2 linked regions of the Candidatus Vesicomyosocius sp. SY067_SCS001 genome follow. The protein of the gene in region 1 interacts with the protein of each later gene in a pairwise test. Links are inferred from orthologs where the notes say so. Each region holds a gene or a part of one and is shown in the gene's direction. Other genes may lie near its edges.

Region 1 (8,459 bases):
TGAAATCTAAAAAACAAACAAAACTATTGTTAATTCTAGATGGCTGGGGTTATTCTAAAACAACCAAAAATAATGCTATTGCACTAGCAAATACATCGGTTTGGGATAAATTAAATCAAACCTTCCCACATTCTTTAATTCATACCAGTGGCAAAGATGTTGGCCTACCTGGAAAACAAATGGGAAATTCAGAAGTTGGGCATCTTAACCTAGGTGCAGGACGTATTGTAAAACAAGATTTTACTCGAATTTATAACGAACTTCAAAATGGAGATTTCTTTAGAAATCCAATTCTAAGAAACTCGTTAGAATACGCAAATGATAACAATAAAGCTATTCACATTATGGGACTCTTATCTGATGGTGGCGTACACTCACACGAAGAACAAATCCACGCCATGTTAGAAATGACACATAGACAAGGTTGTAAAAACGTTTATTTACATATATTTACAGACGGTAGAGATTGTGCACAAAAAAGTGCAAAAAAATACATTAAAAAACTTGAAAATAAAATAAAAGAGCTTAATACGGGAGAAATTGTTAGTCTTATTGGTCGATACTTTTCAATGGACCGAGACAATCGTTGGTCACGTATACGTTGCGCTTATGAGCTTATAGCAAAAGGTAAAGCAAAGTTTTTAGCTAAGTCTGCTTTAAACGCTATAGAATTAGCATACGCACGTGGTGAAACTGATGAGTTTATCCAATCAACCTCAATTAAAGCACCAACCTCAATAAAAAAAGGTGATGTGTTAATTCTTATGAATTACCGTGCAGATCGTGCTAGACAAATTACATGTGCTTTTACTGATGAAGCTTTTCAAGGGTTTTCACGTGGAACATTCGTCCCGACACAATTTGTTTGTCTAACTGAGTACAAAAAAGACTTTAACCTACCAATAGCTTATCCGTCTTCTAAACTAAATAATGTTCTAGGAAAATATTTATCAAATTTAGGTATGACCCAACTTAGAATTGCCGAAACTGAAAAATATGCACATGTAACCTTTTTTCTCAACGGTGGCATAGAACAAGCTTTTAACGGTGAAGAACGTGTGTTAATTCCTTCACCTGATGTAGCTACTTATGACTTACAACCTGAAATGAGTGCATTTGAGCTCACTGATGCATTGGTTGAAAATATTGAAAGCCAAAAATATGATCTAATTATTTGCAATTTTGCTAACACTGATATGGTAGGGCATTCTGGCAAACTAGACGCCACTATTAAAGCTGTTGAAGCCGTTGATACTTGCTTAGGTATTATTTACAAAGCTATGTTTGCTATTGGTGGTGAAATGCTAATCACTGCTGATCATGGCAATGCAGAACAAATGATTAACCCACAAACAAATGAAATACATACAGCACACACCAATAATCCAGTACCTTTAATTTTTGTTAGCAATCGAAAAGCAGATATTGTGAAACCAGGGAAAGGTGCATTGTCAGACATTGCACCAACATTATTGGCAATGATGGATATTGAAAAACCAGATGAAATGACTGGAAATAGTTTATTAACATTTAAGTAAAATAACAAGATTAATCTCTCAAGGAGACTCATGAAACAAGCTAATTTTATTGCCCCTTCAATTCTTTCAGCAGACTTTTCCAGGCTAGGTGAAGAAGTTGATAATGTACTTAAAGATGGTGCTGATATCATCCACTTTGACGTAATGGACAATCACTATGTACCAAATTTAACCATCGGTCCTTTGGTATGTGAAGCACTTAAAAATCATGGCGTTAATGCACCAATTGATATCCACTTAATGGTTAAACCAGTTGATAACATTATCCCTAATTTCATAAAAGCTGGTGCGTCATATATTACTTTTCACCCAGAAGCATCAGAACATATTGATAGAACATTAGGTATGATCCAGGAAGGAGGTTGTAAAGCTGGCCTAGTATTCAATCCTGCAACACCAATACACGTACTAGAAAACGTCATGAGTAAACTAGACATAATTTTATTGATGTCTGTCAATCCTGGCTTTGGTGGACAATCCTTTATTCCTCATACATTAGAAAAATGTCGTAAAGTCAGAAAACTAATTGATGCAAGTGGTAGAAACATTCGTTTAGAGGTTGATGGCGGTATAAAAATTAATAACATTCATGAAGTATCCAAAGCTGGTGCAGACACATTTGTTGCTGGCTCTGCAATCTTTAAAACCGATAATTACAAAGTAACCATAGATGCAATGCGCATGAAACTTGTTGAAGTTTAATTAACTTGAAGAGTTAACCTAACCTTGGTATAATACATTTTTAGATTAAATCTATTTATACCTACAAATACCAATAGATTTAAAAGTTTAGTTTATGGTTATATGACTCTAAGCTCAAAAGTAAAGACACCAAATTTATTTTAATGTACCACATAACTGACATTCAGGAGTCTTGTAAAAAAATTGACTAGTAGAAGTTTTAAAAGAAGGTGTCAATAAGCGCTTTACTAACTCTAACCTCTCTTGGAGAAAATATAATGGCAAAAACCTCAATGAAAAAAATGCTAGAAACTGGTGTACACTTTGGACACCGTGCTCGTTTCTGGCACCCCAAAATGAAGCGCTTTATTTATGGTACTCGTAATGGTATACATATTATCAACCTAGAAAAAACACTTCCTATGTTTAATGATGTGCTTAACTTTATAAGCAAAACTGTAAAAGCTGGTAGATCTATCTTGTTTGTAGGTACAAAAAGAGCAGCAAGCAACATTATCAAACAAGAAGCTATACGTTGTGGCATGCCATACGTCAATCACCGTTGGTTAGGCGGTATGATGACTAACTATAAAACCATAAAAGCCTCTATTAAACGCCTAAAAGATCTAGAATTTTTAGCAGAAGAAAACTTTAATCAATTTGGCAAAAAAGAAGCACTCATAATGAGGCGTGAAATGAAAAAATTAGAACGTAGCCTGGGAGGTATTAAAGATTTAGGAAGTATTCCAGATGTTGTCTTTGTAATTGATACTGGAATTGAAAAAAATGCAGTAGCAGAGGCTAAGAAACTACACTTACCAATTATTGGTATTGTAGATACCAACCATAACCCTGAAGGTATTGATTATGTTATCCCTGGTAATGATGACTCCATCAGAGCAATTGGTTTCTATGCAAGAGAAATTGCAAACACTATTTTAGAAACCAAGGCTACTTACAGCTTGCCTATGGATAAAAAAGTTTCAATTAAAAAATCAGAAACTCAAAAACCAAACATTAAAAAAGTATCTGTTGAACAAATACTAGTAAAAAAAGCTACTAACACACCTATGAAAAATACAAATCTAAGAAGATAAATTTAACAACTCTTAAATAAAATAAAAGACTAATTTAATTGTTTCTACTAAAACAAAGAAAAATACAACTATTAACAGTTCAAACAAATACTAAGACTAAACAACAAATTATACCAATATATTGTTATATCTTAAAAGATACAGCAAAAACAGGAGATTAATTATGAAAATTACAGCCTCTTTAGTTAAAAAATTAAGACAAAGAATAGGAGCAGGCATGATGGATTGTAAAAAAGCCTTAAACGCAACCAATGGTAATATAGAAAAAGCTATTGATTTAATGCGCACTTCAAGTACTACCAAAGCCGCTAAAAAATCAGATCGTATTACAATTGAAGGCTTAGTCAAGATTAACATTAGCGCTAATAAAAAGACAGTTACTATTTTAGAAGTTAATTCTGAAACTGATTTTGTTACCAAAAGTGATGCTTTTATTGGCTTTGTTAATATGTTAGGAATGTTAGCACTGAAAACAACACCTGCTAATATTGAAGAATTTTTATCTCAACCACTAAACAACGGAGACTCAATAAAAAAAGCACGTGAAGAAATTATTGCAAAAGTAGGTGAAAATATTACAATCAGACGTGTACAAACAATCAAAACGGATAATAGTATTATTGGTACATATAAACATAGGGATCGTATTGCTGTAGTTACAATTTTAAAAAATGGAGATGAAACACTTGCAAAAGACATTGCAATGCATATTGCTGCTACCAAACCAAAATGTATTACTGAAGCAGAATTATCATCAGATCTCTTAGAAAGAGAGAAAACAATTTTTATTGAACAAAGCAAAAAATCTGGAAAACCAAATAACATTATTGAAAAAATGATTATTGGTCGTATGAAAAAATTTGTTAACGAGGTAACACTTTATGGTCAACCTTTTATAAAAGACCATGACATAACAATAGGAAAACTTATGCAATTAAACAATACACAAGTGGAGTTTTTTGTACGATTTGAAGTTGGTGAAGGCATTGAAAAAAAAGAAAAAAACTTTGTTGATGAGGTTGTAGCACTAGTTTAAAATCAGTACTTATTAACCTTATTTACCAAAATATTAATTTCTGTTTTTTTCAAAAAAATAGTACTTACCTGATCAAAATATTTACGATTACGATTAATTTATTTTAAACAAATAAAGATGAATAAATATTCTTTATCTTAACTTTAACAAAATCATTTTTTCAATAATGTTATTTATTAGTAAATAACAAATCATAAAATATCTTTAATAGACATTAATATAATCATATTAGTAACACTAATATTACTAATTTATTAGTTATCCATAAATATAATCCATTAACTTAGAAACTCTTTTAATCAATCTTCTATGTCTACTATTTATTAAACAAATTTCCTCCATATGTAAATACAAAAGAATACTATTTATAGTATTCTTTTGTATTCCTTAAACACTAAACTTAACCAAGAAGCACAAACCCCAACAAGGAAAAAATAATTTTACTTAGAAATCACTTGATCACGACTATCAGCAGTTGCATTAGCTTTAGCATCTGCATACCCCTTAGCATATGCATCTACTTGTGCTTTAGCATATACATCTACTTGTGCTTCAACGTTAGCATTGGTAATACCTTCATATTTTCCATCAACACTTGCATTAGAGACATTTTTAATTTTATTATTATTATTATAATGGAACCCCCAATCAGAATCATTGTTCATGTTTTTATTATTCGAAAAAGGTCCCCAATTATTAACACCGTTAAAAGGTCCCAAATTAGAACTACCATCAAAAGGTCCCCAATTATTAGCGCCGTTAAAAGGACCTATATTTGAACCACTATTCACTGGACCCCAATTATTTAAATCACTACCACTACCATAACCGTAACCATTATTATTTGAGCTATTATTAAAAAAACTAGCTGATACTGATGTAACAGCTACCAAAGTAAAAATAACAATTATCTTTCTCATATTAATCTCCAAATTTAAAAGTATTAACTCTCTTATTTTTTAAGAGGGGTTTAAGTATCAAACCTCATAGTCTTGATGGAAATATTATACGATAAATATATTATAAGTCAATAATATTCTAATATATATTTTTAAAAAAGCAACTAGAAAACTAAATTGATATAGAATTAACAAAATAATCCCTTAGTTAATCACATTAAGTACTGTAAAAAAATTCTAAGTATCATAATCTTAAAACATCAAATTAACAATAATCTCATATACTCTATAAAAGAGTAATATTTTACATTAAAAATAAAATTATAAAAAAACTAATTACAAATCAGTAAGCTTAGTCTTTTTAAGAACTAACCACCTAAAAATATTCTTAAGTAACTTTTTAACAAAATAACCAACTCATGCAAGTATCTAAAATTTTAACTATTTCTCCAATATCTTTCTGAATTAATAATAGCTCTTAACAATAAATAACTAAATTTATAAATAATAAAACAAAATAAGATTGTATTAATCCTATTGATTCTCAATCTTTAAGGTAGAGACTGCTGCAGGAAACAACATATAACTTAAATCATTATAGGTTGTATTCATTGATTCGAAAAAATTTTTCTGATATTCACTAGTGTTATTATTCATAATAAAATTAGATTGTGAAATTTTATTTTTTTTAAAAGTAAAAGAAAAATCAGTTAATACCAACCAATTACTAGGCTTAACACTATTTTTAATTCTAAAATTTATACTATTTAACCAAATATTTTGGTTTCTTACAATATTATAATATTTCACAAAACTTAAAGAATTCCAATAAGGATATTTTACTTTATTATTATAATTTGAGATCCCATAATTACCACCCAAAAATGCAAATGATTCATTAAATATTATTAATAGAAAAAATAATAACCAGTTAAATTTCTTCATAAAAATACCTAATCAATCATCGTATACTTAAAAAGAATTATATCATTGTGTTTAATATCTACAAATATTATCAAATATACACTTATGTAATCAATCAATACCCTTTATCGATACACCTGCTTACATAAATTTTATAAAATTACTAATAATAACTTTAAAATCTAAAGATTGATTAAAGTAAAATATCCTTATTGGAATTCTTTTTTAGCCGTAAACTATTAAAATAAGATATTAACCATATTCACTCATACTATTGTAGTTGATTCAATCAATCACTTAATTATAAAATTTTCAAAAAAAATCTAACCAAATTATTAAAATTAACAATTTTAATATATACTATCTTATTAGATATATTTTATCAATATAAATTTTGATAAAATATAGGCTTAAATCATAAGCTTTAAAATTTCTTATATACTTAATAAGTACTGAATTATATTATTCAACATTTATATTAGTAGTCTTAATCTGTATTAATATTAAAATCAACAAATAGGATTACTACTTTTAAACTTCTAATATAATTACTCAAATTAACTAATAATTTAAACAATGATACATCGTTAAAAAACAATATTTCATCAATTAATAATAGATTTTTAATCTTATAAGTACTAAACGTAAAATTATTAATACTTTTTTCACCTTAACATTAAAATTTATCTACATTATTTTTACAATATATTATTATCTTATCTAATATTTATCTTAATTACTATTACTAAAATAGTATATTGCTATATTAAACATGGTGCCGATGGCCGGACTCGAACCGGCACAAGCATAGCTTACTACCCCCTCAAGGTAGCACGTCTACCAATTCCGCCACACCGGCCATATGAAAATCAATTATATTAATAATTTGGAATATCAATAGTATCTAACTTATTTAAAATAGGAATAACCGTAGGAATATCAGGCGCTACCAGTTTTCCTGTTGTTATTTGTTCCATAATACTTATTGACTTATTACCAACACTACTATCATGAGTCGCCAAATAAGCTAACGTCAAACTAGTTAAAAAAAAGCCCAAAGATAAACCAGTAATTAACTTATAAAGAAATGAATTTGCACCTCGTACACCAAAAACCGAACCAGAAACACCCGAACCAAAAGCAGCACCTGCATCAGCACCTTTACCATGTTGCATTAAAATTAAAACAATTAAACTTAGTGCTAAAAACATATGAATAATCAAAATAAATTGAAAAGACATCATTAACTAGCCTTACAAATTTGTAAGAAATCTTGAGCTTTAAGTGAAGCACCCCCAATTAAACCTCCATCAATATCTCTACAATCCATTAATTCAGCTGCATTTCTAGGATTCATACTACCGCCATAAATAATCGGAGTAATTTGTGAAATATTATCATCATGTTTGGCAAGCATTGAACGAATAAAAGCATGTATATCTTGTGCTTGATGAGGTGTTGCAGTAATACCGGTACCAATTGCCCAAACTGGTTCATAAGCAATAATAATATTTTTAAACGCATTAATACCAACCAAATCAATTACAGCTTGAATTTGTTCTGAAACTACTTCCTGAGTCTTGCCAGAATCTCTATCTTCTAATAGTTCCCCAATACACAAAAGCGGAGTTAAATTGCTATTCAATGCAACTTGCACTTTTTGTGCAACAATCTCATTATTTTCAAAATAAAGACTTCTGCGTTCTGAATGACCCACAATAACATATCGAGCACCAAAATCTTTAATCATATCAACACTAACTTCACCTGTAAAAGCGCCTGATTTATTAAGATTTAAATCTTGTGCTCCTAAATTTAGTTGCGAACAACCAACTAATGCTTCAACCTGTGCCATATAAGGAAAAGGCACACAAACAATTACCTTAGATTTAACATCTACCATACCAGATAAAATCTCCATTACTAATATATTAGTTGCTTCTTTAGAAGCATTCATTTTCCAGTTACCTACTATGATTACTTGACGCATAATTAATTTTCTTTTAAAAAAGAAATAATGTTACGCCATTTAATTATAAAAATCAATTTTATAAAAATTAATGTGAAGATTTAGAACCAAAATACAAAGCCAATGAAACCATTAAAATCCCTAAAGAAAAATAAACCAAATCTAACGATGAATCAAATGACATTAACAAAGAAACTTCAAAAAAAGTAACCACTAAAATCATAAGTATTACTTTAGCAAGCTTAGATTTTAAATCATCTAACGAATTAATCACCAAAACCTTAGATGATTGATCGCTATCCTTAGCCTCATCAA
Region 2 (3,731 bases), 690 kb from region 1 along the record:
ACATGCTGGTATTAATGGTAATGCAAACGCCACTAGTGGCGCATCATTCAGTAGCAGCGGATTTGGAGATATTTTTGGAGATATTTTTGGTGGTGGTTCTCAACAGTCAAATAATCGTGGATCAGATTTACGTTATGATTTAGAAATCGATTTAAAAGAGGCAGCACAAGGTACTACTGTTAAAATTCGTATTCCAAAAAATGAAACTTGCGATACTTGCTCAGGTACTGGTGCAAAACCTGGCACTAATGTTAAAACATGCTTAACTTGTGGTGGTGCAGGACAAATACAAATACAACAAGGATTTTTTGCCGTTCAACGTCCTTGTAGTACTTGTTCTGGTACAGGTCAAAGAATCGAATCAACTTGTAGTAATTGCCATGGAAAAGGTGTAGTACATAAACAAAAAACACTATCTGTCAAAATACCTGCAGGGGTAGATACAGGTAATCGAATTCGTTTAAGCGGCGAAGGTGAGGCGGGTGTTAGAAGTGGTCTTAGTGGTGATTTATACGTACAAATTCATGTTAAAAAACACGCTATTTTTGAACGCCAAGATAGTGATTTATATTGCGAAGTACCTATTGACTTTGCAACTGCGGTATTAGGAGGACAAGTTGAGGTCCCTACACTTGACAATAAATTAAACATAAAAGTCCCAGCAGGTACACAAACTGGAAAACTATTTCGATTACGTAATAAAGGAATCACCCATCTTCAACATGGTGGTTCTGGCGATGTTATCTGTAAAGTTAAGCTTGAAACACCTATCAATCTTAGCAAAAAACAACAAGACTTACTACAAAAATTTTCAAACTCATGTGGTAAAAAACATCACCCTGAATCAAACTCTTTCTTTGGTAAAATGAAATCATTTTTTGAATAAATTAGATAGTTCAACCTCTTTATTTTTTAAAAAATGCTTTGTTATAGACTCATTTTCATACAAAAAATTTTATTTATATCATAACCAACTTTGTTGTAACTTACAATGTAACTTACAACAGTGTAAAATTTATAAAAATTTTTCTGGGAAAAATTTTTATAAATCACTCTAATAATTACATCACCATTATTAATGCTATCGTGTTAAACATTACAAGTAAAGCCAGTAACTGAATTCTTTAATTTTTTACCATATTAAGTTCTTATTACCTTAATACTGTATAATCACTCATAAATGTATAATACATTTATGACCTTCATATCTGTAAGTTTTTACTGTAGCTAATTAAAAAGGCATCCAAAGTATTCTTAAATTTATTTACTAAAAAACCTTAATCTATTGCTAACGAGTTTAAATAAATATTTAACTGCACTTATCAATATAAGTTTTTATTTTGGTAAAATTCACTAATAAGTTGTCTAGTTCCAAAATAAATAATAAAAGGAAAATTAACCTAATTATAAAAATACTAAAGTCAAATAACAGGAGAATACTTTAAAATTATATAATATAAACAATGCCTAAGTTACTAGCATTAAAAATCAATTATTTTGAATGAAATTAAACACACTTATAAACATATAACCATATAACCATATAATCATATAACCATATAACCAATTATTTTAATACACATAAACTATGGAAATTAAACAAATTAGAGCAAGAGAAGTTATCGATTCTAGAGGCAATCCAACCGTTGAAGCGGATGTTATTCTTAATGACGGTACAATCGGTAGTGCAATGGTTCCATCTGGAGCATCAACGGGTCAAAAAGAAGCACTAGAATTACGTGATGAAGATAAATCACGTTACCTAGGTAAAGGAGTTTTAAAAGCTGTTAAATTTGTCAATACAGAGATTTGTGATACCTTAATTGGTTTTGATATTGATAATTTAAGCAAGATTGACCAGGCAATGATTGATTTAGATGGCACTAAAACCAAATCAAGATTAGGTGCAAATACCATTTTATCGGTTTCATTAGCAGCAGCTCATGCTAACGCTAATAGACAACATAAACCATTATATGCATCACTAAACCAAGTAGTAAACTACAAACTTCCTGTGCCTATGATGAATATTATTAATGGTGGAGAACATGCTAATAATAATATTGATATCCAGGAATTTATGATTATTCCTGTAGGTGCACCAAGTTTTAAGGAAGCACTACGCTATGGTATTGAGGTGTTCCACCATTTAAAATCAATATTAGAAATTAAAGGCATGAGTACCACTGTAGGTGATGAAGGTGGTTTCGCCCCTAATTTAGCTTCAAATGAAGATGCTATTAAAATTATTTTAAAAGCAATTAATAATGCAGGATATAAATCAGGTAAAGATATTTTTATCGGTATTGATGCAGCAAGTTCAGAATTTTATGATAATAATAACAAAACTTACAATCTAATATCTGAAAATAAATCATTCAACTCTGAAGAATTTGTTAATTATTTAGCAAAATGGGTAGAAAACTATCCAATTATTTCAATTGAAGACGGTATGGATGAAAATGATTGGAATGGCTGGGACTTATTAACTAAGAAACTCGGTGATAAAGTTCAATTAGTTGGTGATGACTTATATGTAACCAATAGTAAGATCTTAAAACAAGGTATTGAGAGAAATATTGCCAATTCTATTTTAATTAAAGTAAATCAGATTGGCACACTAACTGAAACATTTGCAACCATAAAAGTAGCAATGAATGCTCGCTACACCTCAGTTATGTCACACAGATCTGGTGAAACTGAGGATACCACCATTGCTGACTTAGCAGTAGCTTATACTTGTAGTCAAATCAAAACTGGCTCTCTTTCTCGCTCAGATCGGTTAGCAAAATACAACCGACTTCTTCGTATTGAAGAAGAATTAGGAACACAAGCAGTTTATCCAGGACTAAATGCTTTTAATCATTTAAATTAAACTTGTTATTTTAATATAGCAAATTAGTACAATTGGATTGGAATCACTCTCAACTTTTTGGCTTAGTATTATACTTTTTGGATTGATACTAAGTTCTGCATTTTTCTCTAGTACTGAAACATCAATGATGGCAATTAATCGCTATCGACTTAAAGTCTTAAGTAGAAACAATAAAAACGCAAAACGTACCGAACATTTACTTAATAACTTAGACAGTCTAATTGGAACAATCCTATTAGGAAATAACTTAGTTAATATTTTTGCCTCTAGTATTACTACAATACTAGCCATTAAACTATGGGGCGAAGGCTCAATTGTATTAACCTCTTTAACATTAACTTTTATTATCTTAGTTTTTGCAGAAACAACACCAAAAACATTTGCCGCTAAAAACCCTGAAAAAATTGCTTTACCAGTTTCCATTATCATTGAGTCGTTAATCAAAATATTTAAACCTTTTGTTTGGATAATTGCTCAATTATCCAAAATAATATTGACAATATTTAGTATACAAAGTGAAACAAACAATAATCTTGTTAGCTCAGAAGAGTTAAAAATGGTGGTTAGCGATGCTAAACCTGTTATTGCTTCTAATTATCAAAAAATGTTACTAAATATTATTGACCTAGAAAAAGTTAAAGTCGAAGATATTATGATTCCTAGACACGAGTTAATTAGTATTGATATTAACAAACCTGATAAAATTTTAAAACAATTACAACGTATACAACATACTAGGCTTATCACTTACGACACATCAAGTGACAATATTACTGGTGTATTGCATATGCGCGATATTGTAAATCTATATGCTAAGGGCAAATTCAGTATTGACAATGCGTTAGCATTGATTCAC

The links.
Region 2: the proteins of rpe (region 1) and eno interact in binary tests that used the Escherichia coli proteins (3 or more experiments, as listed by UniProt). The link is inferred for Candidatus Vesicomyosocius sp. SY067_SCS001 from one-to-one orthologs.

Annotation. Positions count from the first base shown.
Region 1 is NZ_CP054877.1:1,023,949-1,032,407, forward strand. The notes cover bases 672-3,404. They hold rpe (ribulose-phosphate 3-epimerase), read left to right. Parts: upstream 672-1,568; coding sequence 1,569-2,240; downstream 2,241-3,404. Other genes in these bases: gpmI (2,3-bisphosphoglycerate-independent phosphoglycerate mutase), read left to right, coding at 672-1,538; rpsB (30S ribosomal protein S2), read left to right, coding at 2,498-3,316. Outside these bases: more of gpmI, read left to right, coding at 1-671; tsf (translation elongation factor Ts), read left to right, coding at 3,480-4,352; HUW60_RS04915 (hypothetical protein), read right to left, coding at 4,793-5,272; HUW60_RS05040 (hypothetical protein), read right to left, coding at 5,786-5,908; preprotein translocase subunit SecG, read right to left, coding at 7,054-7,416; tpiA (triose-phosphate isomerase), read right to left, coding at 7,419-8,165; HUW60_RS04935 (YqhA family protein), read right to left, coding at 8,233-8,459. UniProt on the Escherichia coli protein: Catalyzes the reversible epimerization of D-ribulose 5-phosphate to D-xylulose 5-phosphate.
Region 2 is NZ_CP054877.1:333,323-337,053, reverse strand. The notes cover bases 930-3,731. They hold eno (phosphopyruvate hydratase), read left to right. Parts: upstream 930-1,588; coding sequence 1,589-2,875; downstream 2,876-3,731. Other genes in these bases: HUW60_RS01650 (HlyC/CorC family transporter), read left to right, coding at 2,913-3,731. Also shown: molecular chaperone DnaJ, read left to right, coding at 1-886. UniProt on the Escherichia coli protein: Catalyzes the reversible conversion of 2-phosphoglycerate (2-PG) into phosphoenolpyruvate (PEP). It is essential for the degradation of carbohydrates via glycolysis.